2 regions of the Aeromonas sp. HMWF016 genome follow, and region 1 is predicted to be linked to the other one. Evidence: predicted binding sites of a transcription regulator. Region 1 holds the regulator's gene; the other holds the start of a gene.

Evidence for each region. Region 1 encodes MetJ, which represses methionine synthesis genes. Its sites were predicted from a motif close to AGANNTCTAGANNTCT; they were not measured.
Region 2: a site for MetJ is predicted at 16,917-16,932, ahead of metN (methionine ABC transporter ATP-binding protein MetN). Genes of this name have one in related genera too.

Annotation. Positions count from the first base shown of each region.
Region 1 is NZ_CAWNWX010000035.1:19,824-29,394, forward strand. It holds partial or broken gene metL (bifunctional aspartate kinase/homoserine dehydrogenase II) at 1-1,757, opposite strand, end outside; gene metB (cystathionine gamma-synthase) at 1,757-2,929, opposite strand; gene metJ (met regulon transcriptional regulator MetJ) at 3,150-3,473, shown strand; gene AACS24_RS04975 (AraC family transcriptional regulator) at 3,515-4,237, shown strand; gene AACS24_RS04980 (tRNA-binding protein) at 4,321-4,659, shown strand; gene AACS24_RS04985 (aromatic amino acid transport family protein) at 4,728-5,999, opposite strand; gene AACS24_RS04990 (hypothetical protein) at 6,123-6,440, shown strand; gene cysQ (3'(2'),5'-bisphosphate nucleotidase CysQ) at 6,437-7,249, opposite strand; gene nudE (ADP compounds hydrolase NudE) at 7,287-7,895, opposite strand; gene yrfG (GMP/IMP nucleotidase) at 8,040-8,720, shown strand; gene AACS24_RS05010 (hypothetical protein) at 8,788-9,000, opposite strand; gene AACS24_RS05015 (DUF1294 domain-containing protein) at 9,115-9,453, opposite strand; gene AACS24_RS05020 (sugar O-acetyltransferase) at 9,450-9,571, opposite strand, start outside.
Region 2 is NZ_CAWNWX010000089.1:517-19,070, reverse strand. It holds gene AACS24_RS14425 (DUF3334 family protein) at 1-458, shown strand, start outside; gene AACS24_RS14420 (DUF2860 family protein) at 527-1,525, opposite strand; gene arcB (aerobic respiration two-component sensor histidine kinase ArcB) at 1,723-4,035, shown strand; gene dgt (dGTPase) at 4,069-5,433, shown strand; gene AACS24_RS14405 (hypothetical protein) at 5,749-5,952, shown strand; gene AACS24_RS14400 (ATP-binding protein) at 6,190-10,428, shown strand; gene AACS24_RS14395 (EAL domain-containing response regulator) at 10,460-11,641, shown strand; gene AACS24_RS14390 (methyl-accepting chemotaxis protein) at 11,681-13,654, shown strand; gene rfaH (transcription/translation regulatory transformer protein RfaH) at 13,683-14,183, opposite strand; gene metQ (methionine ABC transporter substrate-binding lipoprotein MetQ) at 14,279-15,079, opposite strand; gene AACS24_RS14375 (methionine ABC transporter permease) at 15,105-15,758, opposite strand; gene metN (methionine ABC transporter ATP-binding protein MetN) at 15,739-16,782, opposite strand; gene AACS24_RS14365 (hypothetical protein) at 17,266-17,721, shown strand; gene ppgK (polyphosphate--glucose phosphotransferase) at 17,814-18,554, opposite strand, start outside.

The DNA.
Region 1 (9,571 bases):
GCTGCGCCGGCAAACTTGTTGGCAGCGATGATGTGAATGCCGAGCTGGGCGAAGTCGGGGTAGTAGCGGCTCACCGTTTCGCTGGCGGTCAAATCGATGGCGATCAGGGTGTCGAAGCTGTGCTGCTCCAGCTGGGCCAGCAGTTCGGGCCAGATTAGCGCTTTGGGGGCAAAGTTGTCCTGTACCTTGAGCGGATCGAGCCCCTCTTCATCGAGCAGGCCCCCTTCCGAGCTGAACACCCCGTAGAGGGTGATCGCCAGATTGAGTTCATGTTCGAGCCGTGCCTTTTCGCGGGCATAGAGGCTCAGCCAGTGGCCGCCGATATTGCCCTTGCCGAACACTACCAGACCGACCCGATTCGGGCGGCTGAACAGGGCGCTGTGCAGGGCGATGAGCAGGGGTTCCAGCACCACCTGACGCAGCACCGCCACCAGACTCAGGCCATCTCTGGCCACCTGGACGAACTCCAGCGGCTGATCCGCCAGCAGCTGGTAGAAGCGGTGACACTGCTCGGCGTTGTCAGTTACCCCGGCACCTACCAGCGCTACCAGACTGTACCCCTCCTTCTGAATGAGGCCGGTGAAGCTCCCTTGCAGCTGGAAGTCGCGCAGCAGCTCGAAAGCCCCCTGTGCCACTTCGAGGGTATAGGCGAGGCGTAGCACCCTGCGATCCGGCTGGCGCTGCAGGGTGAGTGGGTTGAGGCGGTGACGGGCCAGATGGGCCTCGATGGTGGCCACCGTCTGCTCATAGTTGGTCTGCGACAGCACCTTCAGCTCGATGAGTGCGATCTGATCCACCGAGGAGACGATGCGGGCACCGCCGGAGCGGGGGGCGCGGCGCAGGATATGGGTGCAGCCCTCATCCGGGTTGTAGCTGCAGCGCAGGGTGAGACGCTGGCGGCTGTCGGCCACCGGTTGCAGGGTGCGTGAGTGCAATACCGAGGAGCCGAGGCGGGCCAGCTCGTTGGCTTCGGCAAGGCTCAGGCGCTCCAGCAGGCGTGCTTCCTTCACCCGGCGCGGGTCGGCACTGTAGACCCCGGCCACGTCGCTCCAGATGGTGGTGGATTCGCCGTCCGCCAGCAGCGCCAACAGGCTGGCGCTGTAGTCGGAGCCATTGCGACCGAGCAGCAGGGAGCGGCCTTCCATATCAGCGGCAATAAAGCCGGTCACCACGATGCGACCGGCGTGCTCGGCCAGTCGCGCCTTGAGCAGCTCGCTGGAGAGCGCAGTATCCACCTTGACCAGAGCGCCATCCTCTGCGCGCAGGAAGCTGCGGGCGTCGAGCCAGATGGCCTTATCGCCGCGGCTGGTAAGCAGGGCTGCCAGCAGGCGAGCCGACCACACCTCGCCAAAAGCGAGCAGGCCGTTGCGGGCGAAGCGGTCAAACTGCCCCTCAAGCGTCTTGGCGATGAGCTGCATGTCGTCGGCCAGCTGCTTGCTGATATCGAGCTGCAGTTCGCCCTCCAGCAGGCCGTCGATCAGCCCCTGCTGATAGGCGTGGAGGGCGGAGATGGCTTCGCCAGCAGCTTCGTCCCCCGCTTCGGCCAGCTCCACCAGCTGGATCAGCCGGTTGGTGGTCTTGCCGGCGGCGGAGACTACGATCAGTTCATCCCCACCCACCTGTTGTTCAACGATGCAGGCGACCCGGCGATAACAGACCGGATCCGCCAGACTGCTGCCACCGAATTTGTGGACGTGACGTCGCTTCAAGCCTGTTTCTGTTGCCACCGCGATCTCTCCTTGTTGCTGCTGTTCCATTACTTCGCTACCTGTTCTGCCTGCTGCGCCTGTGCAAAAGCCTGTGCCAGATCGGCCACCAGATCTTCACCGTGTTCAATACCGACCGACAACCGCAGCAGCTGGGCGCTGATGCCAGCTGCCTGCTGCGCCGCCGGGGTCATGGCCCTGTGGGTCATGCTGGCCGGATGGGCCACCAGACTCTCCACCCCGCCGAGGGACTCGGCCACCGAGAAGAGGGTGAGGGCCGCGAGGAAGGTGCGAATGCCTGCCTCGCTGCAATCGAGTTCAAAACTTAGCATGGCGCCGAAGCCGGACTGTTGACGGCGCGCAATATCGTGGCCCGGATGGCTCGGCAGGCTGGGGTGATAGATGCGTTTCACCAGTGGCTGCTGTTGCAGGAAGGCGAGGATGCGATCGGTGTTCTCCTGATGGGTGCGCAATCTGGGGGCCAGAGTGCGCAGGCCGCGCAGGGTGAGGTAGGAGTCGAACGCCCCGGAGGTGAGCCCCAGACAGTTGGCCCACCACACCAGCGACTCGGCCAGTGCTGCCTCCTTGGCAATCGCCACTCCGCCCACCACGTCTGAGTGACCGTTGATGTACTTGGTGGTGGAGTGCACCACCACGTCGGCACCGAGGGCCAGCGGTTGTTGCAGCAAGGGGGAGAGGAAGGTGTTGTCCACCACCACCTGCGCACCCACCTCGTGGGCGGCGCTGGCAATGGCGCTGATATCCACCACCCGCAGCAGCGGGTTGGAGGGGGTCTCGACCCATACCAGCGCAGGCTTCTGGGCCAGCGCTGCGGCCAGAGCTGCCTCGTCTCCCTGATCGACAAACTGCACCCGGTAGTGGCCCTTGGCCGCCAGATACTCGAACAGGCGCCAGGTGCCGCCGTAGCAGTCGTGGGGGGCGATCAGCAGATCCCCCGCCTTGAGCAGTGCTGTGGTGACCAGATGGATAGCCCCCATGCCGGTGCCGGTGACCACGGCACCGGCGCCCCCTTCCAGTGCCGCCAGCGCGTCAGCCAGATTGGTACGGGTCGGGTTGCCGGAGCGGGCATAATCGTATTGACGGGGTTCGCCAAAGTCGGCAAAGGTGTAGTTGCTGGAGAGGTAGATAGGTGGCACCACAGCACCGTGCTGCTGGTCTGTCTCAATCCCGGTGCGAACCGCCAGGGTGGCCTTGTGGGTCATGTTTCTCTCCTTGATCTTTCTGGACGGTGGCCGCTCTTCCTGCCACGCTGCTTTTGCCACACGCAATCGTGCCAATGCTGGCATCATGATGAACCACACTACGCCAGCTTAAAAAGGCCGTCAACACTTCCAGACGTCTAAATGGCTTTGCTGTTGGATTGCCATTAATTTCCTTAAGGGTTAAAATCCGCGCTCACGGCTAAATGAGAACAGGTGAGTCATGGGAACAGAGTGGAACGGCGACTACGTCAGCCCCTACGCGGAACACGGTAAGAAGAGCGAACAGGTCAAGAAGATTACCGTCTCGATCCCGCTCAAGGTGTTGAAAGTGTTGACCGATGAGCGCACCCGCCGTCAGGTGAACAACCTGCGTCATGCGACCAACAGCGAGCTGCTCTGTGAAGCCTTCCTGCACGCTTTCACCGGCCAGCCGCTCCCTTGCGACGAAGACTTGCGCAAGGATCATCCGGACAGCGTCCCTGCCGAAGCGCGCGCCATCATGGAAGCGCTGGGCAAAGAGATCGAAGATTTCGACAAGGAATAACCCCCAATGACGCGGCCCTGGCCGCGTCATTGCTATCTGCCATGTCCCGCTTCAGCCTGCGCCACTATCACCACCACGTCTGCAGCCATAGCCACGACTTTGCTCAGCTGGTGATCCCCCTCGACGGCCCCCTCGAGATTGAGGTGCAGGGCCGGGGGCGCCGGCTTGCCCCCGGCTCTGCTTGCGTCATCCCCCCCGGTGAGCGACACGACTACGCCGCCGATCCGGCGCTTTCGTTTCTGGTGCAGGAGAGCGACTGGCTGCCCGGCGATCTGGCGGCCCACCCCTTTATCGAGCTGGATGAGCCCCAGCGCCACTACCTCGCTTTTCTGCACCGCATGGTGGCCGAGGGGCGGCAGGTGGCTGGCATGGAGCAGGTGTGGCTCTCCCTGCTGGCGGAAGGGCAGGGAATGCAGACCACTGCCACCCCACGTCTTGCCGCCCGGATCCTCAAGGTGCAGCGCCATATCGAGGCCAACCTCGCCGCCCCGCTGACCAATCAGCAACTCGCCACCATCGCCTGCCTTGGCCAGAGCCAGTTCAAGCTCGCCTTTCGCCAGCAGCTGGGGGTGAGCGTTTCCCACTACATTCGCAGTCGGCGCATGGCGCTGGCACGTACTCTGCTTGCCGGCACGCAGCTGTCCGTTGGCGAGATTGCCAGCCGCTGCGGTTACCAGAATCAGGGGGCCTTCAGCGAGCGCTTCCTGAGTGAGACCGGGCTCACTCCGTCCCTCTGGCGCCAGCACAACGGCCGCCTGCCGTAACGAAACGGCTGATTGCCGAAGACAGGTTTCTCTCTTTGGGCCATGCTGCGGTCATGCAAGATGCACGATAAACAGGAGCCGAAATGGAGACGATTAGCTGGCAGGATTTTGAGATGGTGGAGCTGAGGGTGGGCACATTGGTGCGGGTCGAGCCGTTCCCCGAGGCGCGCAAACCGGCCTACAAGGTGTGGGCGGATTTTGGCCCAGAGCTCGGAGTGCGCAAGAGCAGTGCCCAGATCACCGCCCTCTACCAGCCAGAGCTGCTGGTGGGCCGCCAGATCATCGCCGTAGTCAACTTTCCGACCAAGCAGATCGGCCCGTTTCAGTCGGAGTTTCTGCTGACCGGTTTCTACCGGCCGGATGGCGCCGTGGTAATGGCCATCCCCGAGCAGGCGGTGGAAAACGGCGCCAAGCTGGGCTGAGTTCACACCTGAACAGAGACAAGAGAGGCGACCCAAGGTCGCCTCTCTTTTTTGCTTGTTGCTCGCCGTTACTTCAACAGGCTGAAGATCAGCGCAGATACCGCCAGCGAACCGGTCAGCAGGATAAAGCCGTTGGTCCAGCCGTGACGGAAGCGGGCCAGCGCCTCCACCTTGTAGATGGCAATCACCGGCATGATGAACAGGATCATGGCGATGACGGGGCCGGAGAGGGTTTCCATCAGTCCCAGAATGCCCGGATTGATGACGGCGGCACCCCAGATAGAGAAGAACATCAGGGCGATGCCGACCTTGTCCGCCTTGGCCAGCGGCAGCCCGGTGGGCTTGGCGATCAGGCTTTTGAGGCTCTCGCGGGCACCGAGGAAGTGGCCAAGGAAGGAGGAGCTGATGGCGATAAAGGCGATGAGCGGCCCCAGAGTCACGATCACCGGGTTGTCGGTGATGTTGGCGAGATAGGAGAGCACAGAGACGTTCTGGGCCTTGGCTTCAGCCAGTTGGGCTGGCGAGAGGCTCAGCACGCAGGAGAAGACGAAGAACAGCACGAAGCCCACCAGCATTACTGTGGTGTTGCGCAGGATCAGGCCGCTCTTGGCTTCCGCCTGCTCGCCATATTCACGGCGCTGCACGTTGGCAAAGCCGGAGATGGCAGCGGCGTGGCTGAAGGCGAACACGGTGACCGGCAGCGCCAGCCAGACGGTGTTGAGGAAGCTGACCCCCTCAAACTCGGTCACTTCCGGCCATTGCCACTGAGGGATCAGGTAGCAGGAGAGCGCCGCCAGAATGGCCGCCAGCGGATAGACCATAAAGGCGAAGGCGCGCAGCATCGCTTTCTCCCCCGCCAGCATCACGGCGATCATGGCGAATACCAGCACGCCGGAGAGCATCACCCGATCCGGGGTTGCCATACCGAGCTGGTTGACCATAAAGCTTTCCACCGTGTTGGTCAGTCCGACCCCGTAGATGAGCAGGATTGGGAAGATGGAGAGGAAGTAGAGCGCCGAGATGAGGCGGCCGGCCATTTTGCCGAAATGCTCCTCCGCCACTTCGGTGAAGTCGGCGTGGGGGCGTGAAGAGGAGAGTACGAAGCGTGCCAGCCCGCGGTGGGCGAGGAAGGTCATGGGGCCTGCCAGTACTGCGACGATGACGAGGGGCCAGATCCCGCCCAGACCCAGATTGATGGGCAGGAACAGGATACCGGCGCCAACGGCGGTGCCAAACAGGCTGATAACCCAGTGGGTGTCGTGACGGCGCCAGCGGGTGATGCTGGCAGTGGTGGAGCAGGAACCGGATAGCTCCTTGGTAGCCTCTACAGATAAACTCATTACTAATTCACTTTTTGTTAGTGTTTTAATCTGAGTTCATTGTGGTTTATCGGGATTTAATTCTCAAAAAGCGAGACTGAAACATATCACTGCCATTGCGGGGTTTAGCCAGCGAGATTGGGAATGGAATCTGGGTCACAGAATGAAACAAAACTGATATTTGTGGTTTTTGTGAAATATAAAACCAAAATTTTATGCCGGCTCGTTTTTTTATTTTGGCTAATCAGGTGTTTTCAGAATTACGTGAAAAATCGCACCATTTCTCACCGACCGACTGTGATGTTTCACTGTCATTTTGCCGCTTTGCCAGCGTATCACGCTGTTCAAGAGCGCCTTGGGCAGCGGATCACTCCGGCCATCACCCCCGACAACAACCCTGAAAAATCAGGCGGCCCTATGGCCGCCTGCTTGTCTGGTGTGGTGATAGCTCTATCCGCCTAGTGGGCCAGAATGCTGCCCCAGGCGAGATCCGGATCCCCCATCACGATAAAGTCCGGGTTCTCCAGTGACTCGGTTTCGTTGTAACTGAGCGGCTGCAACGCCAGGCTGAGGATGCGGCCACCAGCCGCCTCGACTATACACTGGGCGGCGGCGGTGTCCCACTCGCCGGTGGGGCCGAGCCGCACGTAGCAATCGGCCGCCCCTTCTGCCACCAGACAGGATTTGAGGGAGCTGGAGCCGAGCGGGATCAGCTCGTAGTTGATGGCCGGGTTGAGGCGGCGGGTGAGCTTCTCCAGCTTCTGGCGGCGGCTGATGGCCACCACCAGAGAATCGGGCTGGTCATGCTCGTGGTGCATGGCACTGATGGGCAGTACCTCGCCGTTCACCTCCTTGAAGGCGCCGTAGCCGCGCACCGCCCAGTAGAGCACGTTGGACTCAGGGGCATAGATGACCCCGAGCACCGGCACATTATCCCGCACCAGAGCGATCAGGGTAGCGAAGTCGCCGCTGCCCGCGATGAATTCGCCAGTGCCGTCGAGGGGGTCCACCAGCCAGTACTGCCGCCAGTTGGATCGCTGGCTGAAGGGGATGTCGGCCGCCTCTTCGGTCAGCACGGGAACGTGGGGAGTGAGCGCCGAGAGCGCCTGTTTGAGGTAGGCATCGGCAGCAAGATCGGCACTGGTGACCGGGGTCGCATCCTCCTTCAGCTGACGCTCGAACTGACCGCCGTGATAGATGTCGTGAAGGATCCTTCCGGCTTCGCGGGCAATCTCCTTGACCCCCGGCACCCAGGCCAACAACTCCTGCATCTCGTTATCCTCTGTCTGTTAACTGCCCGTCTGCGGGCTACTCTGCCTGCTCCGCCAGCCACTTCTGGGCCAAGAGCAGGGCACTGATACTGCGCGACTCGGTGAAGTCGGGCCGCGCCAGCAATTCGTCGATTCGATTGAGGGGCCAGGGGATCACTTCCAGCGGTTCGGGCTCGTCGCCAATCCGCTGTTCGGGGAAGAGATCCCGCGCCAGCAAAATGTCCATCCGGCTGGAGAAGTAACCGGGCGCCAGCGACACCTGTTTGAGCAGGGTCAGGTTGTTGGCGCCAAAGCCCGCCTCTTCCATCAGTTCCCGGTTGCCTGCCTCGAAGGCATCTTCGCCCGGGTCGATCAGCCCCTTGGGAAAGCCCAGCTCGTAGGAGTGGGTGCCGGCGGCATATTCGCGCACCAGCAGCAGGGTCTGCTCATCGAACAGCGGCACCACCATGACGGCGCCACGATTGCCGCCGCGCATCCGCTCGTAGACCCGCTCCTCACCGTTGGAGAATTTGAGGTGGAGGGATTCCACTCTGAACAGCCGGCTCTCGGCCACTATCTCGGCCTTGAGGATCTCCGGTTTGCTCTTTTCCTGCTCCAGCTGGTCGATCGAAATCTGTTCGGGGGGGCTTTTGTGGTGCTCACTCATCAGGGGTGACGGCTCGTTAAAAAATCGTGCTTCAAGAGTAAACGACTCCCACACCGAACACCACGGGGCAGGGAGGGGAAAGGGGGAGGAAAAATCCGTTATACTGCCGCCCTGTTTTTCCATGATCCGCGATCAAGAGGCCCGATGTCGCACTCCCGCTCCACTACCTTGCCCTGGCACCAGATAGATACAGTCTTGCTCGATATGGATGGCACCCTGATCGATCTGCATTTTGACAACCACCTCTGGCAGCAACTGGTGCCGGAGCGTTACGCCGAGCGGCTTGGTCTGCCGCTGGATGAAGCCAAAGCGCAGATCGACGTCCACTATCACGCCGTCAACGGTACCCTCAACTGGTACTGCGTGGATTACTGGAGCGAGACCCTGGGGCTCGACATTCGTGCCCTCAAGCAGGAGATCCTGGCGAAGATCCAGTGGCGCCCCCACGCCATCCCCTTTCTGGCCGAGCTGCGTGCCGCGGGCAAGCAGTTGGTGCTCTTTACCAACGCCCACCCTGCCAGCCTGTCGGTGAAGGATACGCAGCTGGGGTTGCGCGAGCATCTGGATTTGATGGTGAGTACCCATGAGCTGGGCTGGTCGAAAGAGAGCCAGCACTGCTGGCAGGCACTGGCCGAGCGGCTGGCGTTCGATCCGGCTCGAACCTTGTTTGTGGATGACAGCGAGCGGATCCTGCAGGCCGCCGCCGACTATGGTATCGGCTATCAGTTGGCGATCCAGAATCCGGATAGCTGCAAGCCGGAGCAGAGCATCACCGCTTTCCCGGCGATCCGCGACTATGCCGAGTTGCTGCCGCTGGCAATCTGAATCAGTTCAAACAAGAGAGGGCTGCATCATGCAGCCCTCTCTGTATCTGAAACCTGGCGGTGAAACATCACAGCTCCCGAAACGGGCGCCGTTTCTCTTCCTCGATGACGATCGCCTCCAGATTGGCGACCCGCTCCTGCAGCTCCCGAATGACCATATCCTGCCTGCCGAGGCGATCCGTGATGCGGGCATCCCCCATCTGATAGCGGGCCCGCTTGCCGAGATATCCGAACAATACGCTGATAAATACGATCAGGACTATGCCTGTCCACATGGTCATGTCACGACTCCTTGTCGTCTATAGACGGCGAAAATGCTGATGAGATCTGCTCTGTTTTCTCATAGCCGTCAGGCGGCCGCAATGGGGCCCATTGTCCCTTTGTGACGCAGACAGCTATTGCTGCCAGAGTGGCCGACCGACCCAGAGCGCCCACAGGGTGAGGTGCAGCAGCACGATAAACCAGAAGACCAGCCGGTAGCTGCGCTTCTGGGTCTTGTGACGCAGCCACTGGCGGGCCACCAGTGCTCCGGGCCAGCCGCCGCACAGCTCCAGCAGGTGCAGGCGGGATTCGGGAATGCGCCACTCGCCCCGCACCGCCTGTCGCTTGTCCCAGGCGTAGGCCGCCAGAGTCAGCAGGCTCATGGTGAGCAGTGCGGCCAGTGGCCACCATTGCTGGCCGTCGAGGCCGAGCCACAGAGTCCAGCCCAGTGGCAGCAGCGCCAGCGCCATCACTGGGCCAGCTCCCAGCAGCGCTCCTCATCCTGCTTGAGGGTGCGGATCACCTTGGCCGGATTACCCACCGCCACCGAGTCGGCCGGGATGTCGCGAGTGACCACGGCGCCGGCACCAA
Region 2 (18,554 bases), on a different contig from region 1:
ACGAGAGCTACATGCTGAGCATGGGGCTCTCCAAGGAGGATCTCGCCATCTCTCACACCTCCGACGAGGTGAGCAACGTGATGGGTGAGCTGATGAACCAGATCGTCGGCAGCTTCACCGTCAAGGTGGGCCGCGATCTGCAGACTCACATCACCCAGAACCAGCCGAAGATGCTGGCCCTCAACAAGCAGGTGATGCTGAGCGTCGATACCAATCTCGACAGCCCGGAATCCCGCCGCGTCACCTTCTTCACCGCTCGCAACAACATCTTCTATCTGGAGCTGGCGATGGACAAGACCGAGTTCATCCGTATTCACAATGAAGGGATGGAAGAGGAGGAGCTGGATCCCGATGCCCTGATCGCCCAGGCGAAGCAGGATGCGGCCAAACCGGCGCCAGCAGCAGCTCCGGCCGCCAGCAACGATCACGACGATCTGCTCGACTCGCTCGGTATCTGAAGCTGGTTTACGGCAGAAATGATAAGGCCACCCATCGGGTGGCCTTTTGTATCGCGGCTTTGCTGAGGTCAGAAGTTGTAGAGCAGGCCGGTGCTGACGCGACTTGCTTCGGTATCGTAGAAGCCGATATCGGAGCTGGCGTTGGCGTAGGAGAGGGTAAAGGTCGCGCTGAGCGGTTTCACCCCGAACAGGCTATGCCAGAAGAAGGTGCCGTTGATGGCGAACTCGTCCGCATCGGCGCGCTGGCCGAAGATGGGGTTGGCTTCGTCATACTTGCGCTTGCCGGCATAGACGTTGCTGACGATGGACCACTGGGGGCCACGCTTGGCATAGGTCAGTTGCAGGCCGGTGTTTTCGAAGCTCTCGGCACTGCCATCGAGGTTGGCTTGCTTGTAGATCAGCGCAGGTTCCAGAGACTGACCGTCGACGAAGGTCCACTTGTAGGAGAGCTGCATGTCATACATCTTGCCATTGCGATCCAGCATGGAGGCGTAGTGAGTGCCATGGACCCGGTCATACTGCTGGCCGCTCTGCTCATCATCCATATCGATGCTGCGGGCGGTGATGCTGCCGTTGAAGTTGCTGCCCCAGATCTTGTCCCAGGCGAAACGCGCCCCTTTGGATTTCAGGTCGGTGGAGCTGCGATCCACGCCGGTGGCAAAAGGATCGCTCCACAGCTCGACCGGCATGGCGTTGAATACCAGCGAGGTAGCGACGATCCCCTTGTCGCCCATCTCCTGACGCAGACCGAACTGCTGAGTAAAGTCGAAGCGGATGGCATCCTGAATGAGGTTACCGAGGAAGATCTGGGTGCGGGTATCGGCAAAGGTATAGCGGATATCGGCGTTGATCAGCGGAGTCAGCTTGTTCTCGCTATCCGGTGAGCCCAGATCATTGATGCGACTGTGGTTGTCGTCGCCGGCATAGAAGTTGGACTTGTAGCTGGTGGCGCTGACGCCGCCCAACAGGAAGCCGGACCAACCGGACTGGCGCGGAATTTCGCCCAGATCGGCGTATGCAGCGTGGCTCGCAAGCAGGCCGAGACCCAGCAAGGTGAGATTGCGCATCAAAAGACTCCTGATATATCAAACTGTTGAGGTGTAAAGCCCGGGATGTTCGTGCTGCTGATGTCACCTTGGTATTGCCCGGGCGAGTGCAATGGTCACATATGATACAGGAATCTCCAATTATTGGCTTATCACACAAGAGTTAAGCGCGTTGTGCTGGTATTCTGTCCGGCGAATATCGGGGAGAAAACAACAAGATGAAGCAGATTAAATCCTGGGCGCAATATTACGTCGATCTGATGACCAAGCTGGGTCTGGTGCGTTTCAGCATGTTTCTGGCCACCGGCATCATAGTGCTGGCGGTCGCCATCCAGATGGGGGTCACCCTGTTTTTGCGGGGCAGCATCGATGTCATCGATTTCGTGCGCTCGGTGTTTTTTGGTCTGCTGGTCACGCCCTGGGCGGTCTATTTTCTCTCCATCGTGGTGGATCAGCTGGAGGATTCCCGCCAGCGGCTGAGCCGGATGGTGCGCAAGCTGCAGGATATGCGCGAGCGGGATCTCGAGCTCAACAACCAGCTGCAGGAGAACATCAGCCGCCTCAACAGCCAGATCGCCGAGACCAACCGGGCCGAGAGCCTGCGTCTGCAGGCCATCGAGGATCTGGAGAACGAGGTGTTCCAGCGGGAGAAAGCCCAGCTTCATCTGGGAGAGCGCACCGCTCTGCTGCGCTCCTTTATCGACTGCTCCCCCGATCTGGTTTACTACCGCAATGAGGATGAGCAGTTCTCCGGTTGCAACCGCGCCATGGAGGAGCTGACCGGCAAGGCGGAGAACGAGCTGATTGGCCTCACCCCGTTTGACGTCTACAAGCAGGAGATCGCCAACAAGGTGGTGGAGACCGACCGCCAGGTCTTTGCCAGCAACGAGCCGCTCACCTACGAGCAGTGGCTGGAGTACCCCGATGGTCGCAAGGCCTACTTCGAGCTGCGCAAGGTGCCCTTCTTCGACCGCTTCGGCAAGCGGCTCGGCTTGCTCGGTTTTGGCCGTGACATCACCGAGCGCAAGCAGTATCAGGACAAGCTGGAGAAGGCGAGCCGCGACAAGACCACCTTCATCTCCACCATTAGCCACGAGCTGCGTACCCCGCTCAATGGCATCGTGGGATTGAGCCGCATGCTGATGGATACCCCCCTCGACCCGAGCCAGCGCCAGCAGCTCAAGACCATTCACTTGAGTGCGGTCACCCTCGGCAACATCTTCAACGACATCATCGACCTGGACAAACTCGATCGGCGCCGGCTTGAGATCGCGCCAACCCGGATCGACCTGCCCGCGTTCCTCGACGAGCTGGAGACGCTGTCGCGTATTCAGGCGGAGCAGAAGGGGCTCTATCTGCACTTTGATCGCGATGGCGACATGCCGCAATTCGTGATGGCGGATGGTACCCGACTGCGTCAGGTGCTGTGGAATCTGGTGGGCAATGCGGTCAAGTTTACCGATGAGGGCGGCGTTACCGTGCGCTGCCTCTCCCATCCTGCCGACGAGCCGGGCAAGCTGGCGCTCCACTTTGAGGTGGAAGATACCGGCGTCGGCATTCCCCGCGCCCAGCAGGAGAAAATTTTCGCCATGTACTATCAGGTGCAGGGCAAGAAGCACGCTACCGGTACCGGTATCGGCCTCGCTGTGTCGCGCCAGCTGGTACAGGCCATGGGCGGTCAGCTCTACGTGGATAGCGAGCCGGGTGAGGGTTCCTGCTTTACCGCCGAGCTGGAGGTCGCCTGTGTCGAGCAGGTGTTGCCGGAGACGGAGGAAGAGATGCCCTCCCTCGACATCCTGCTGGTAGAGGATGTCGAGCTCAATGTGACGGTTGCCTGTGCCCTGCTGAACAAGCTCGGCCATCATGTCAAGGTGGCGCGCGATGGCGCCCAGGCGTTGGCGATGGCCAACCCGGATGATTTCGACCTTATCCTGCTCGATATCCAGCTGCCTGACATGACCGGGTTCGATGTGGCGGCAACCCTGCTCGAGCGCTACGGCGAAAGTTTGCCGCCCATGGTTGCCCTGACGGCCAATGTAACCGGCGATCGCCAGTACTATCTGGATCGCGGCATGCGGGATGTGATTAACAAGCCGCTCGGCTCGAAGGCGGTGCGCGAGGTGATTGGTCACCTGTTTGCCGATCTGGCCGACGACGAAGCGGACGAGCAGGCTGATGCGGTGGCTCAGGATGCGTTGCTGGATCTGCCTTTCCTCACCGACTATGCCGATACCGTGGGCAAGCCGGTGCTGCTCTCCAGCGTCGAGCTGTTCGAGAAGATGATGCCCGACTACATGGCTGTGCTCGACTCCAACATGATCGCGCGGGATCAGGCTGGCGTGGTGGAGGAGGCGCACAAGATCAAGGGGGCTGCAGGCTCCATCGGTCTGCGCCGGCTGCAGCAGACGGCGCAACTCATTCAGAGCCCCGATCATCCCGCCTGGTGGGAAAATGTGGAAGACTGGATTGAGACGCTGCGCCGGGAATATCCGGGCGATATCGCCCGTCTGCGCCGCTGGTTGTTGTCTTGAATCTAATGGGAGCCGCGGGCAAGGAGCCACAGGATGTATAGCCGTTTGATCACCCCGGAGCGTATTCACTCCTGGGGGAATGAGGATCTGCTGGAGGCGACCGAGCTGGATCGCGCCCGCATAGTGCAAGCGGCACCGGTGCGCCGGTTGCAGCAGAAGACCCAGGTATTCCCGCTCGATGTGAAGGCCTCGGTACGCAGCCGTCTTACTCATTCGCTGGAGGTGCAGGAGACCGGCCGCCAGATCAGCCGCCGCATTCTGGCGGAATTGCCAGCCGGTGTGGTGTGCGAGGGGGCCTTTATCAATCTGGTGGAGATGTCCTGTCTCTTGCACGACGTGGGCAACCCGCCGTTTGGTCACTTCGGCGAGCAGGTGATGAGCCAGTGGCTTGGCGAGATGCTCACTCCCCTCTATCAGCAGGCACTGGCACAGCCCCCCTCGGCCCAGTGGGCGGAGCTGTGTCAGGATCTGCTGCTGTTTGATGGCAATGCCCAGAGCTTGCGGTTGGTACACAGCCTGCACGAGCTCAACCTGACCCTCGGCCAGCTGGGGGCGCTGTGCAAATACCCGCAGCAGCCGCAACCCGGCGTGAGTTACGGTCAGCATCACGGCTGGAGCAGCAAGCGCGGCATCTTCTTCAGTGAACAGCCCCTCTATCGCGCCCTCGGCCAGAGTCTGGGGCTGGCCCCCGGCTGCCGCCATCCGCTTGCCTACATCATGGAGGCGGCAGATGACATCTCCTACTGCATCGCCGATCTGGAGGATGCGGTAGATCGGCGCATTCTCACCCTGAATGAGCTGCTGGCTGCCCTCTGCAGCGCTGATGGCAGCGATTACATGACGACCCTGCTTGGTGATGCACAGCGATCCAGCTGGGGTTTCTTCCCCCATTTTCGTCACCAGTTGACCAGAGATCTGGTGGCGCTGGCGGCCAGCACCTATATCAGCGAGCATGAGGCGATCCTGCAGGGGCGCTATCCGCAGGCCCTGCTCCATGGTCAGGCTCCTGCGGCGCGGGTGCTCGATATCCTCAAGCAGGTTGCGCGGGCGCAGGTTTTCATGCGCCCCGAGGTAGAGGCGCTCGAACTGGAAGGCTACGCCGCTCTGCGCGGTGTGCTCGCCACCTACTCTTGCCTGCTGGCAATGCCGTCCGGGCAATTTTCCCGTCTGCTGGCGGGTGAGGGGGGCAGTGAACTCTTCTTCGCCCGGCGGCTCTATCACCGCCTCTCGGCGCGCCATATCAAGGCCTATCGGCTGGCGGTGGCCGTGCGGGACGATCGTTTTGTCTGCGAGCAGGAGCAGGAGTGGTACTACCGGGTGCGCCTGCTGCTCGACTATGTCAGCGGCATGACGGATACCTATGTGCTGGAAGAGTACCGGCTGCTCTCGGGGATCTGATGCCTCGGACTCCCTTTCGGGCAGCATAAAATGCCGTAAAAACGTTTAAAAAGGAGCCGCAAGAGGCTTGTGTTAAATTCGGAGTTTTTTTAGACTGCTGCAACCTGTTCAACTTTTATCCGGTAAGGAGACGAAAATGCACCATCAGATGCTAAATCTTGCATTCTCTCGCTGCACTGCGTGCGGCGTGAAATCTCGTGCTCTTTTACCGCGTGGCGTAAACAGGTAACCCCTGTCTTTTTATCACCCGCGGTTCGTCCCGCAGGGTGATATCCACTTTCTCCGGGAGAACCGCATGTTCAACTGGAGAATGTCATGTCTATCGAACTGGTTTTACTGCGTAGCGTCGAGTCTTTGGTACAAAAGCGGATCGCCAAGGTTGAGCGTCGTCTCGCCGTGATCAATCTCTCGCCTGCCCTGCTGAAAGATATCGGCCTGGAAGGGTATGAGGGGCAGATCTCCCATATCCGTGAGCGCGAGTATCAAACAGGCTTCCGGCTTGGGAATCGAATAACCTGATGTGGTGGGGGCGTTGTTCCCCCCAATCTCTTTAACGTTGCAAAAAAATGACGTGACAGACCAAAATCTGTCACGTTTTTTGCTTTAAAAAGGATTGTTTATTCACATTCAGCCAATATCCCTCTATCCTCTCGGCCCCGTTTATAGCGGAACTGTTTGTTTTCTCACCGGCTAGAGCCATTATCTAGAGGGTCGAGGATGAATCGTATTGGCCTCACTCATCAGGACAAATAGCTCATGTCTCGCGCTTGTCATCTCCTACTGATTTTTTGCTCACTGCTTCTGCTGAGTTGGCACGTTACTGCGGAGTCATCGCCCGAAGAGGAACAAAGAGCGATTGGTGAGCAGGGCTTCTCTCAGGAGCTGGTGGTGGGTGTCCCCCGTGGTGGCTATCCCCCCTTTATCTACGAGGTGCCATCGAAACAGTACGCCGGTCCGCTCAAGGAGCTGGCCCTGCGGATTGCCGCCGAGATGGGATTATCGCTGCGTTGCGTATCCTTTAACTCTTATATCGAAGCTCAGGAAGCGCTGAAGAAGGGGGAGGTTGATGCGCTGGTCGGGGTAGAGCTTGATGCTTTACCGGTGGAGGGGGTGAACCATATCGGTCACCTCGGCTCTTATGGCCGAGCTATCCTGATGCAACATCCCAACCAGCGGTTAACGATCGAGCAAGCAAAAAAAATGCGCTGGGTTTGTATCCGCGGGTTTGGCAGTTGCCGTGAGCTGGCATCGCTGGGAATGCCCAACGTGACCCAGGTCGAGAGCCGTGATGAGGCAACCTATATGGTCAAGCTGGGTCTGGCTGATGGTTATCTGGCGCTGGGACCTATTCTGGTGCGCGAGCTGCAGCGCCTCCCTGACACCATGGGGATTGCGACTCCTCGCTGGTTGAGCAGCAGCGCCCTGACGATTGCGACAAGCGCAAATAATAGTGAGCTGACTGAGCGGATCTGGCAGGCATATCAGAGGATCCCGGTGACCGATTCCCGTCTGCGCCTGGCCGAGGGGGATCGCCGGTTCAAGGTCGATCTGCTGCTGGAGCCTGCCGAGATGGCATGGCTAAAACAGAAAAAAGTGATCCGGTTTGCCGTAGCTCCCTCCTTTTCCGGTATCAGCGAGATCGACGAAGAGGGGAGGTTGCACGGGTATGCTGCTGACCTGATGAAGCTTATCAGCCTGCGCTCCGGTGTCCGGTTTGAGCTGGTACCGACCCGTACCTGGCAAGAGTCCATCGAGCTATTGCAATCTCACAAGGTGGATTTGATCCCTTTGATGACTCCCCTGAAGGAGCGGCGGGAGTTCGCCTCCTTTACTTCCTCTTACCTCAAGTTTGACAGCTACATTGTTGCCAGGATCGGTGCTCGCAGCTTGAAATCTCTGGCTGATTTAAAGGGGCGTCAGATCGGGGGGGTAACCGGTTCCTACGAGGCATCGTTGATTCGCAACTTTGGCGGGAGGATTGTTGAGGTTGGACGCGATGAAGATCTTCTGAAGTTGCTTGACTCGGGCAAGGTCGATTATGTACTGCTGACCATGACCAACCTTGGCCAGCAGGCGATGAAAGGATTCAACGAGAAGTACCAGGTTGTGCTGGGGAGCCCCGAATTTTCGGTGCCGATCAGTATGGCGGTCGATATCGCACAGCCCGAACTGACCAGGATTATGGACAAGTTGCTGCAGACCATTACCGATGAAGAGTGGCAGCTGTTCGATCGCCGCTGGCTCAACATCTCGGTCAATATGGCGGTGGACAATAGCCCTCTGTACAAATGGCTGGCATTTGCCGTAGCGGCTCTTGGCACCTCGGGTCTGCTGGTGTTGCTGTGGGCGCGCAGCCTGCGCCGTCAGATTGCCCAGCGCAAGGTTGCGGAAAGCAAGCTGAATGAGCAGCTCTCTTTTGTGCAGACACTGCTCAACTCCTTGCCGACCATGGTGGCACTCCGTGACAACGAGCAGCATATCACCCTTTGCAATCAAGCCTACCGCGAGACCTTTTTCATCGAGCATGATGGGCTACAGCGAGACGATCTCGCGCATATGCCCGAGCCGGTTCGTCGCCAGATGGTGCAGGAGGAGCGAGCCGTCTGGCAGAGCGGTCGCAAGCTGGAGGGGGCGGGTAACAGTGTGCGGTCCGATGGTTCACCGTTTCATGTTATGTACGCCAAACTCCCCTATCGTGACTCGGCAGGGAAGATGCTTGGTGTATTGACCGTGCTCACCGATGTCAGCCAGATCAAGGATGCGGAGGAGCGGGCGCGCAAGGCGGAAACCCGCCTGACCCAGATTACCGACAGTATGCCGGGCATTGTCTATCAGTATCTGTGGCAGGGGCCGGGCAAGGGACGTTTTCTCTATGCCTCCCAAGGGGCTCGCGAGATCCTCGGGGTCAGCCATCAGGAGCTTTTTGCTGCCGACTCGGGAGGAGAGATCTTCGGGTTTACCGAGGAGGCGTTGCAGGACTTTGTCAGCAAGGTGGCCAATCATGCCGAGACTCTGGCCCCGCTTGATCTGGAGGTCAAGGTCGAGCGGCCGGAGGGAGATCGCTATCTGCAGGTACGCGGCAGCTTCGTGCGTCAGGAACAACAGGAGCTAATCCTCAACGGGGTGATCCAGGACATTACGGCACTCAAGCTGCAGGAGTATCAGTTGCGCGAGGCGCAAGCCTATGCCGAGCAGGCCATGCAGGCGCGTAGCCGTTTCCTCGCTACCATGAGCCATGAGTTGAGGACCCCCATCTCCGGTATGCACGGCATGCTGGAGCTATTGCAGATGAGCGAGCTGAATGACGATCAGCGCTACATGGTGCGCAATGTCGTCACTTCAACCAACAACCTGCTCTATCTGGTTAATGACATCCTCGACTTTTCCAAGATAGAGGCCGGCCAGTTGCGATTGCACTATCAGGTCTGTCGCTTGCAATCAGTTATTTGTGACGCGATCCGTGGCCATGCGACGCTCGCGCATAGCAAGGGGTTGCAGGTGGTGCTGGAGTGGGGTCAAACCGTGCCCGATCAGGCCGAGATGGATGGTGTAAGAGTCGGGCAGGTGATCTCCAACCTGCTCAACAATGCTGTCAAGTTTACCGAGCAGGGGTGTATCACTCTTGCTGTTAACTACTTCGACGGGTTGTTGAGCATTATGGTCGCCGATACCGGTATCGGGATTGCCGAAGAGAAGCAGGCACTGCTTTTCACTCCTTTTGAGCAGGTGGAATCAGACATCAATCGCCGCTTCGGTGGTACAGGGCTGGGGCTGGCCATCTGCGATCAGCTGGTGCGAAAAATGGGGGGCAACCTGCATTTGGCCAGCAAGCCGGGTGAGGGGGCGAGTTTTACCTTCACCGTACCGCAGCAGAAGCCACAATGGGATCAGCCAGCTTTGGCAGGGAGCGAGTGGTGGTATTTCAGCAACGATCCGGTGCTGGAGATTGCCATGGAGCGCCTTGGCGCCAAGCTCAAACCCCTTGAAGCATCGAGCTTCAGCGATGATTTGCAGGGATTGCTGCTGGCAGACGAACTTTGGCTGGAGCAGACGCTGGGGCCCGAGTGGCAAAGCTGGCTTCAACAAAGGGCTCTCAAAGGGATCATTGTGTCTCCCCGCGAGGCGCTCCGCGGGCGTCTCGGTGCTGCTCACTGGTGGCGGCTGGGACTCTCCCCTCTCTATCCGGATCTGCTGCTGGAGAGTTGCAACGAATTGCTCAATGAGCAGGTTACCCCCATGCTCACGGCTCTCGGGGAGAAACTGGGCGGGAGGGTTCTGGTGGCCGACGATCATCCGGTCAACCGTGCTCTGCTGGCCAGACAGCTCGCCATTCTCGGGATAGAGGCACAGGTGGTTGAGGATGGCGAGAAGGCGTTGCGGGCATGGCAGGGGCAGGATTTCTCTCTGCTGCTGACCGATTGTCATATGCCGGTGATGGATGGCTATAGTCTGGCCAGAGCGCTGCGAGCCCAAGGTGTGACCGCGCCCATAATCGGGGTAACGGCTGATACTTCGGAAGAGGCGAGTGCCCGCATGACCGAGGCTGGCATGAGTGACATGTTGTTCAAGCCATATCCCCTCGAGACCCTGCGTCAACTATTGGCACACTGGCTGACTGACGTGGCTACAGTCTCAACAGAAGAACCCGCAGAACAGCAGCAAATCGCCGAGCAGGCGGAACGCTGGCAAGGGCTCTTTGGTGATGAGGAGGCCGCTCGGGCGATGGCAAAAGAATATCTCGATTCTAACCGTCAGGATGGCAAGGATATGATGGTGGCACTGACTTGCCACGATACTCAGGCGCTGGTAGAAACTGCCCACCGTATCAAGGGGGCCGCACGCATGGTGGGGCTGCAAGAGCTGGCCGCCCTGGCCGCCAGACTCGAATCGGCCGCACGATTGAAGCAGATGGAGGCGCTGGAAGAGTTGGTTTGCGGGGTACAGGTATTGATGAACGCAATCTCCCACGAAATTGGATTATGGCTCGATGAATAACGTACAAAACGTACACGATGAATTGGTCATCATGGTTGTCGAGGACCATGCGTTTCAACGCAAGGCCCTGATGCACCAGGTCCGTGACCTGGGTTATCAACAGTTGCTGGAAGCTCGTGATGGGCAGGAGGCACTTGAGGTGTGCCAGCGTCACTCGGTTGATATCCTTTTTTGTGACCTGCGCATGCCCGGTATGGATGGAATGGCTCTGTTGCGCCGCCTCTCCCTGGGAGGATTCAGCGGAGGCATCATTCTCTCCAGTGCATTGGAGGATGACGTCGTGGAAGCGGTTTTGCGGATGAGTACTGCTTATGGTTTGCAGGTGCTGGGACGTATCGAAAAACCATCGACCAAGCAACAGTTGAGGGTGTTGATTGAGTCGTGGTCTCCTCGTCAGGAGCAGGTCCAAAAAGAAGATGGGCATCGGCTTGGGCTGGATGAGTTGCGACGCGCGCTGGATGAAGATCAAATTGTCCCCTGGTATCAACCGAAGGTCAGCTTTGCCACCGGCGAATGGGTCGGGATGGAGGCTCTGGCTCGCTGGCAGCACCCGGAATATGGTCTGATCTCTCCGGGCCGCTTCATTCCGCTGGCAGAAAACAACGGGCTCATCGATCAACTGACCGAGATCATCATTAACAAGTCGCTGCGCGATGGTCATCTCTGGGAGGAGACCGGTCTCTCCCTCAATCTGTCGATGAATCTTTCGACTACTTCGCTGATTGAGGGGGATCTCTGCAACTCCCTGATTGCGCAATGTCAGCGCTGGAGCATCAATCCCGAATTGATCACCCTGGAAGTGACCGAGAGCTCCTTCGTGCAGGATGTGGGCAAGTCGCTGGAGGTGTTGACCAGACTGCGGATGCATGGATTCGGTCTCTCTATCGATGATTTCGGCACCGGCTACTCGTCGATGCAGCAGTTGGCTCTGCTGCCTTTTACCGAGTTGAAGCTGGATCGATCCTTCGTCGATCGCTGCTATGCAGATCCATCCCGCTTGGCCATTATCGAGTCCAGTATTGAGCTTGCCCGCAAGCTGGGGCTTAAATCGGTGGCGGAAGGGGTCGAGGATGAGTTGACCTGGCAACAGTTGGCAAAACTTGGATGTGACGTGTGTCAGGGCTTTTTCTCTGCCAGACCGATGCCGCGCAGTGAATTGCAGAAGTGGCACCGCTCCTGGCAGGAGAGATTGCCTACACTTATATCGATCTGATTCTTTTGGCCTGCGGGCCTCATCTGAACAAGGATGTTCATGAAAATCTCACACAAGCTTCTGATCAGCTTCGGATTTATCAATCTTCTGATCGCCCTCTCCTCTGCGCTGGTCTACTACCGGCTAAACCAGATCAATCAATCCCAGCAGACGCTGCTGGCGCAGGCTCTGCCGGCTCTGCAGCGGGATGAGGCTAGCCAGAAAGCACTGGTGGCGACTGTCTCGGCATTGCGTGGTTATCTCATCCTCGGCAAGGATCCCGCGCAAGCGGCCAGATTGAAGCAGGAGTGGGAGGGGGCCTGGCAGGTTATTACAAGCCAGCAGTTTGATGTGGCGTTGGTGCAGTCACTCAAGAGTTTCAAGAGCAGTCAGGAAAAGGTGTGGGCCATTGCTCACACAGAGGAGAATCTGCCAGCCCATACCCTGATGTTGCAGGAGGCCGGGCCGCTTGCCGAAGCTGCGCTCGATCAGCTGCAATCTTTCGCCAATGAAGAGGTAGCGACCCCTCAGGATCAGTTATCGGGAGATCGCCGCATGCTGCTCAAGCAGGTGGGTGATGCTTACAACAGCTTGTCCAATGCGCTCTCCGCCCTGCGAGATTTCCTGATTTCCGGTGATCCAGAATATCGCAGCAAATATGAGGATTATTACAAGTTCCATCAGCAACGGGTGGCGGAGCTCAAGCAGCAGTCCAGTCTCTTTTCCGAAACCGAGCGCAGCCTCTGGCAGCTGTTTGAGGAGATGGGAACCCCCTTTTCGGAGTTGGTGGGCCAGGTCATCAGCAAGCGGCAAGCACCGGATTGGGATCAAGCCAACTATCTGATGGCAAAAGAGATTGAGCCGATGCAGGAGAGCCTCTATGAGAGGCTGGCCAAACAGGTAGGGGAGACCCGCAGCAAAGTGACTGCAATCTCAGGAAAGATGACCCAGGCTGGCCACTCCATCAGTCGCACTCTGTTGCTGGCAACGGGGAGTTCCATCGTGCTTGGCATGTTGGTGGCGTGGCTCTTCAGTCGTCGTTTGACTCGTGACATCGCCAGTCTGGTTGTGCGGGCAGGTGAGGTCGCCGACGGCAAGCTTGCTGCCAACCCCTTACCCGTCCTGAGTCAGGATGAGCTGGGCGGCTTGACCGGCTCCATCAACCGGATGTCGGCCCAGCTACGCAGTCTGGTGAGCGAGCTGCAGGGGGCTGTGGGACAGGTAGACGTCGCCTGTCAGGATGTAGGCAGCACAACTCAGGCGATAGTGACTGATTTGACCGCGCAGGATATTCGGGTAAAAGCGGTCGCCAGCGCGATCGAGCAGATGTCGGTCAGTACGAAAGAGGTTGCGGGCAATATTGCCAATGCAGCCGATAGTGCCCATCAGGTGCAGCAACAAACCCGGCAGGGACAGAATGCATTGGCACGGATGACAGATGCCATGCAGCAGATCGCCGCCATGATTGGGCAAGCCAATCACGCAATGGGATTGCTTGAGAAGCAGAGCGAGCAGGTCGGGCAGATCACCGAAGTAATTGCCACCATTGCCGAGCAGACCAACTTGCTGGCCCTCAATGCGGCAATAGAAGCGGCGCGGGCTGGTGATCAGGGGCGCGGTTTTGCCGTGGTCGCCGATGAGGTGCGTCAGCTGGCAACCCGCACTCACCAGTCAACCGCCGAAATCAGCCAGACAATTAGCGCTATTTCCCAGCAAACCCGCCAGACAGTCACCACGGTGAGCGGTGGCACCCAGCTGGTCGAGCAGGGGCGTGATGCAGTCGGGTTGGTAACCGAGACGTTGAATGCGATGAACCAACTGGTGCAGGAGCTATCCGGCCAGCTGGAGGCCATCGCAACGGCGACCGAGCAACAATCCAAGGTCGCCGCCGAAGTGGCTGGAACGGTAGAGGATATTGCCGATCTGAGCCGCCAATCCTGTCAGCAGAGCCTGCAGGGTGAGGGCATAGTCGCACGTCTGGCGGGTGATACCGGCAAGCTGACGGCGGTGATCGCCCGTTTTGAGCTGGAGTGACGGGTGGGCAGGGGATCCTGCCCATGTCTTAGTCGATACGTCTGAAGGCGTGGTTTTCGAAGCTGCTGGTGGTCTCTTTATTGAGCAGACTGACCAGCAGAATGGCCCGTTTTTCCCCATCAGGCTCCATATAGATGGCTTCAAAGCCTGCCAATGGCCCCTCTTCAATCAATACCTTATCGCCCGCATTTGGCAGTTTGGCGTAACTGGCGCGCGCCTCGTCGCTGTCATCGCGGCTCATCAGCTGATAGACCAGCTTGTTGCTGATGGGCGTCCATTCACTGCCGAAGTGGATGATCCGGCTGATGCCACGGGTCGATTTCAGGGTGACCGGAGTTACCTCTTCCAAATCTACGTAGATGAAGAGGTAGTTGGGAAACATGGGTTCCTTTACCGGGACTCGCTTGCCCCGACGCAGTTTCTCGATTTCCACCATGGGGTAGTAGGATTCGATGCCCTGTGCATCGAGGTGGGCGCGGGCGCGGGCCTCTTCCTTTGGCTTGCAGTAGGCCAGATACCATTTTTTCATGTGATGTTATATTCGTGTTGCCGTGCTCGCCGATATGATAGCGGCGGCAATAAAAAAGGCCACGCATTGCGTGGCCTTTTTTGTCGAGTGAGCAATTACCAACCTTTTACCAGGCCGCCTTTGAACAGCTCCAGCCCTTTCTTGTAGACATCATCGGTCTGGAAAGCCTGTACGAACTGTTTGACCTTCTCGTCATCCTTGTTGTTGTCACGGGCGACGATCAGGTTGACGTAGGGGGACTCTTTGTCTTCAACAAACAGGCCGTTTTCGGTCGGGGTCAGACCAATCTGGCCGGCGAAGGTGTTGTTGATGATGGCGAGCTCCACGTCTTCCAGCGAGCGAGGCAGCTGGGCCGCTTCCAGTTCAACGATCTTGAAGTTGCGCGGGTTGCTGGCGATATCAAGTACGGTCGCCTCCAGACCAGCACCATCTTTCAGGGTGATCAGGCCCTGCTTGGCCAGCAGGATCAGCGAGCGGCCCAGGTTGGTCGGATCGTTCGGTACCGCGATCTGGGCGCCATCTTTCAGCTCGCTAAGAGACTTCAGCTTCTTGGAGTAACCGGCGATCGGGTAGACGAAGGTGTTGCCGACCGGTACCAGTTTGAAGCCGCGATCACGTACCTGTGCATCCAGATAGGGTTTGTGCTGGAAGGCGTTGACGTCGATGCTGCCGTCGTTCAGCGCCACGTTCGGGGTGACGTAGTCGGAGAAGTTGACGATCTCGACGTTCAGACCATATTTCTCTTTTGCCACCTTGGCGGCTACTTCGACCAGTTCGGTCTCAGGGCCGGCAATGGCGCCTACTTTCAGGGTCTTGTTCTCTTCTTTTTGACCGCAACCGGCCAGAACCAGACCAGCCAGCAGGGCTGCCGCAACGGATTTGATGCCAAATTTCATAAAACCTCCTGTCAGAAATCGACGATTAACGATGATCACATTTGTTGACCAGGCGCTCACCCGCGCTCTGGATAAGTTGAACCAGCACGACCAGTATCACGACGGTGACCAGCATGACGGTCGGATCGAAGCGCTGATAGCCGTAACGGATGCCCACATCACCGAGACCACCACCACCGATGGCACCAGCCATGGCGGAGTAGTTCACCAGCGTGACGAGGGTAATGGTGACGCTGTTGAGGATACCGGGCAGGGCCTCGGGCAGCAGCACCTTGGTGATGATTTGCAATGGCTTTGCACCCATCGCCTTGGCCGCCTCCAGCAGGCCGTCGGGGACCTCCATCAGAGCACCTTCCACCAGCCGAGCGATGAACGGGATGCAACCGACGGTCAGCGGCACGATGGCAGCGATGGTGCCAATGCTGGTGCCGACAATCAGCCGGGTCAGCGGAATAATCGCGACCAGCAGGATGATAAAGGGCACCGAGCGACCCACGTTGACCACCATGCCCAGGGTGCGGTTGAGCAGCGGGTTGGCCAGGATCTGGCCAGCTTTGGTCACATGCAGCGCCACGCCGAGCGGCAGGCCGAGCAGGCAGCCAAACAGGGCGGAGGCAAACACCATGATAAGGGTGTCGCCCAGGGCCGTGATGAGCAGATTAATCATGGCTTCGGACATAACCCATTACCTCCAGCTGAATGTGGTTGTCGATGAGAAACTGCTGGGTTGCCTCACACTGGGCCTCGTCCCCGAACAGCTCGGCCAGCAGGAAACCGAACTTGACGCCACCGGCGTACTCGATGTCGGCGCTCAGAATGCTGATGTCGATATTGAAACGGCGGCTCGCCTCGGAGATGAGCGGCGTATCGACCGTGCTGCCGGTAAAGCCAAGCTTCAGCAGCGGGTAGCTGCCGGGCACTCGTTCGTTGCTCATCCGATCCTGATACTCCTGCGGTACCTCCAGATGGATGGTGGAGCGAATGAAATCGCGGGCCAGCTGGGTCTTGGCATTGCTGAAGAACCAGGCGACTTCGCCCTGTTCGATCAGGCTGCCGTCGCTGATGATGGCCACTTCGTCACAGATCCCCTTCACCACATCCATTTCGTGGGTGATGAGCAGGATGGTGAGCCCCAGCTTGACGTTGATCTCCTTGAGCAGGGTCAGGATCGAGCGGGTGGTCTGCGGATCCAGGGCCGAAGTGGCCTCGTCACAGAGCAGCACCTTTGGGGCCGGGGCCAGCGCCCGGGCGATGGCGACCCGCTGTTTCTGGCCGCCGGAGAGTTCGGACGGATAGGCGTGGGCACGGGCTTCCAGCCCGACCAGCGCCAGCAGCTCTTCAACCCGGCTCTTGATCTGATCCTTGCTCCAGCCAGCCAGCTCCAGCGGAAAGGCGATGTTGGCAAACACTGTGCGGGAGGCAAGCAGGTTGAAGTGCTGGAAAATCATCCCGATCTGGCGGCGAGCCTGGGTCAGATCCCGTTCGCTCAGGGCGACCAGATCCTGGCCATCGACAATTACCTGGCCCTCTGTCGGGCGCTCCAGCAGGTTGACACAGCGGATGAGGGTACTCTTGCCGGCACCGGAGGCACCGATCACCCCGAAGATTTTGCCTTGGGGTACATGCAGACTCACGTCACGCAGGGCGTGCACGGCGTCACTGCCTGTACCGTAGACTTTGTTGAGACCGATCAACTTAATCATGGATTCTTCCGTGCTAACAGCCTTACAGCACAGGGCGCTACAGGCGAGAAAATTGGGCAGAGGTTTCACTAGGTTGCACTGCCATCATGGGGGATGATGCTAAGATGTCCGGATGGCTGTGTCAACGCATGTTTTTACGTCTAGACGTCTAAAAAAGTGATAAGGATTTTCAGTTGGCAGATAAGGAATAGCAGGGTTTGGCGTTATTCCATATTGAATTTCGCTTGGAAGCCAAAGAGCCGAATTAAAGTTGGCTAATGGCGTGTGATGCTCTGTTCTATTAGGTATCCCTGTCGCGACTATCCGGCTGTGGAGCCTACCTCTCACAAGCCCCAGAATTGCATAAAGTTGAACCCCCTGTCTGCCCACTTATATATACCTCGGCCAATTTTGATGCAGCGCAAGAAGATGCCGGATCGTGATTGGGGCCTGGCTGGCCGTTTTTTATACTGAGCTTGCGGATTTCCCATGGAGGGCAGAGCGATGAGATTCCAACAGATCAAAGAGTTGCTGCACTACCTCGAGCAGGTGCATCACCAGCTCGGTCTCTGTTACCGGCGTCTGGCCAATCAGGTGGATAGCGAACGCTGCCGGATGTTGCTGGTCTATCTGCAAGGGCGGGAGGATGCCGCCAGTGTCCATCTGCAGGAGTATGCCAGCCAGCTGGGCGGCTCGGTGCGGGAGACCTGGCTGGATCAGAGCTTTAGCGAGGATATGTTGCCAGCGATTATGCGCTGCGAGTTGCCGGCTTCAGCCAGAACCGAAGATATCGTTGCCCTGGTTTGCCGCTGGGAGGAGCAGTTGATTGGCGAACTGGGTCATCTTGCCCGGGAGTGCCCGACTCGGAGCACGGCCGAATTGCTGGATAATTTGGCCCGACTGGAGCAGACCCGCCTGACCCGCTTGGTGCACGGTGCCCACCAGCTCGATGACTTGTAGCGAAGGATAAAGGCGATCATCGGATAGAGAGAGGGCCCGACATTGCTGTCGGGCTCTCTTCGTATCGGGGAGCTCATGGCATCGATGTGCAATCAGCCCTGATGTCGTTCGGCGGCGTAGAGCGCCGCGCCGATAATTCCGGCCTGGTTGAGGCTGGCAGCGGGAATGAGCGGCGCCCGGGTTTCGATGCGATCGACGAACTTCTCCAGTTTGGCTGCGCTGCCGCCGCCCAGAATGAAGAGGTCGGGGGAGAAGAGAAACTCGAGGCGAGCCAGATATTTGTTGAAGCGTTTGCCCCAGCGCCCCCAGGAGAGATCTTCCCGCTTGCGCACCGCGTCGGAGCAGTAGTGCTCGGCGATCATCCCTTCCAGCATAAGATGGCCCAGCTCGGTGTTGGGCAGCAGGTGACCGTTGACGAAGACTGCGGTGCCGATGCCGGTGCCGACCGTGATGAGGATGATGACCCCCTTGCGATCCTTGCCGGCACCAAAGCGCATCTCGGCCAGACCGGCGGCGTCGGCATCGTTCAGCACATAGCAGGGCTTGCCGGTGACATCGGCAAACAGGTGTTCGGCATCGGTCTCAATCCAGCTCTTGTCGATGTTGGCTGCGCTCTTGGCAATGCCGTTGTGGATGGTTGCCGGGAAGCCGCAACCCACGGGCCCTTTCCAGTCGAAATGTTCCACCAGAGCCTTGAGGGTATGAGCAATGGCGGCCGGGGTGGCCGGCTGTGGTGTGGCAATGCGATGGCGCTCGCCAATCAGCTCACCGGTTTCGGTATCGACCAGACAGCCCTTGATCCCCGAGCCTCCAATATCCACTCCCAACATTTG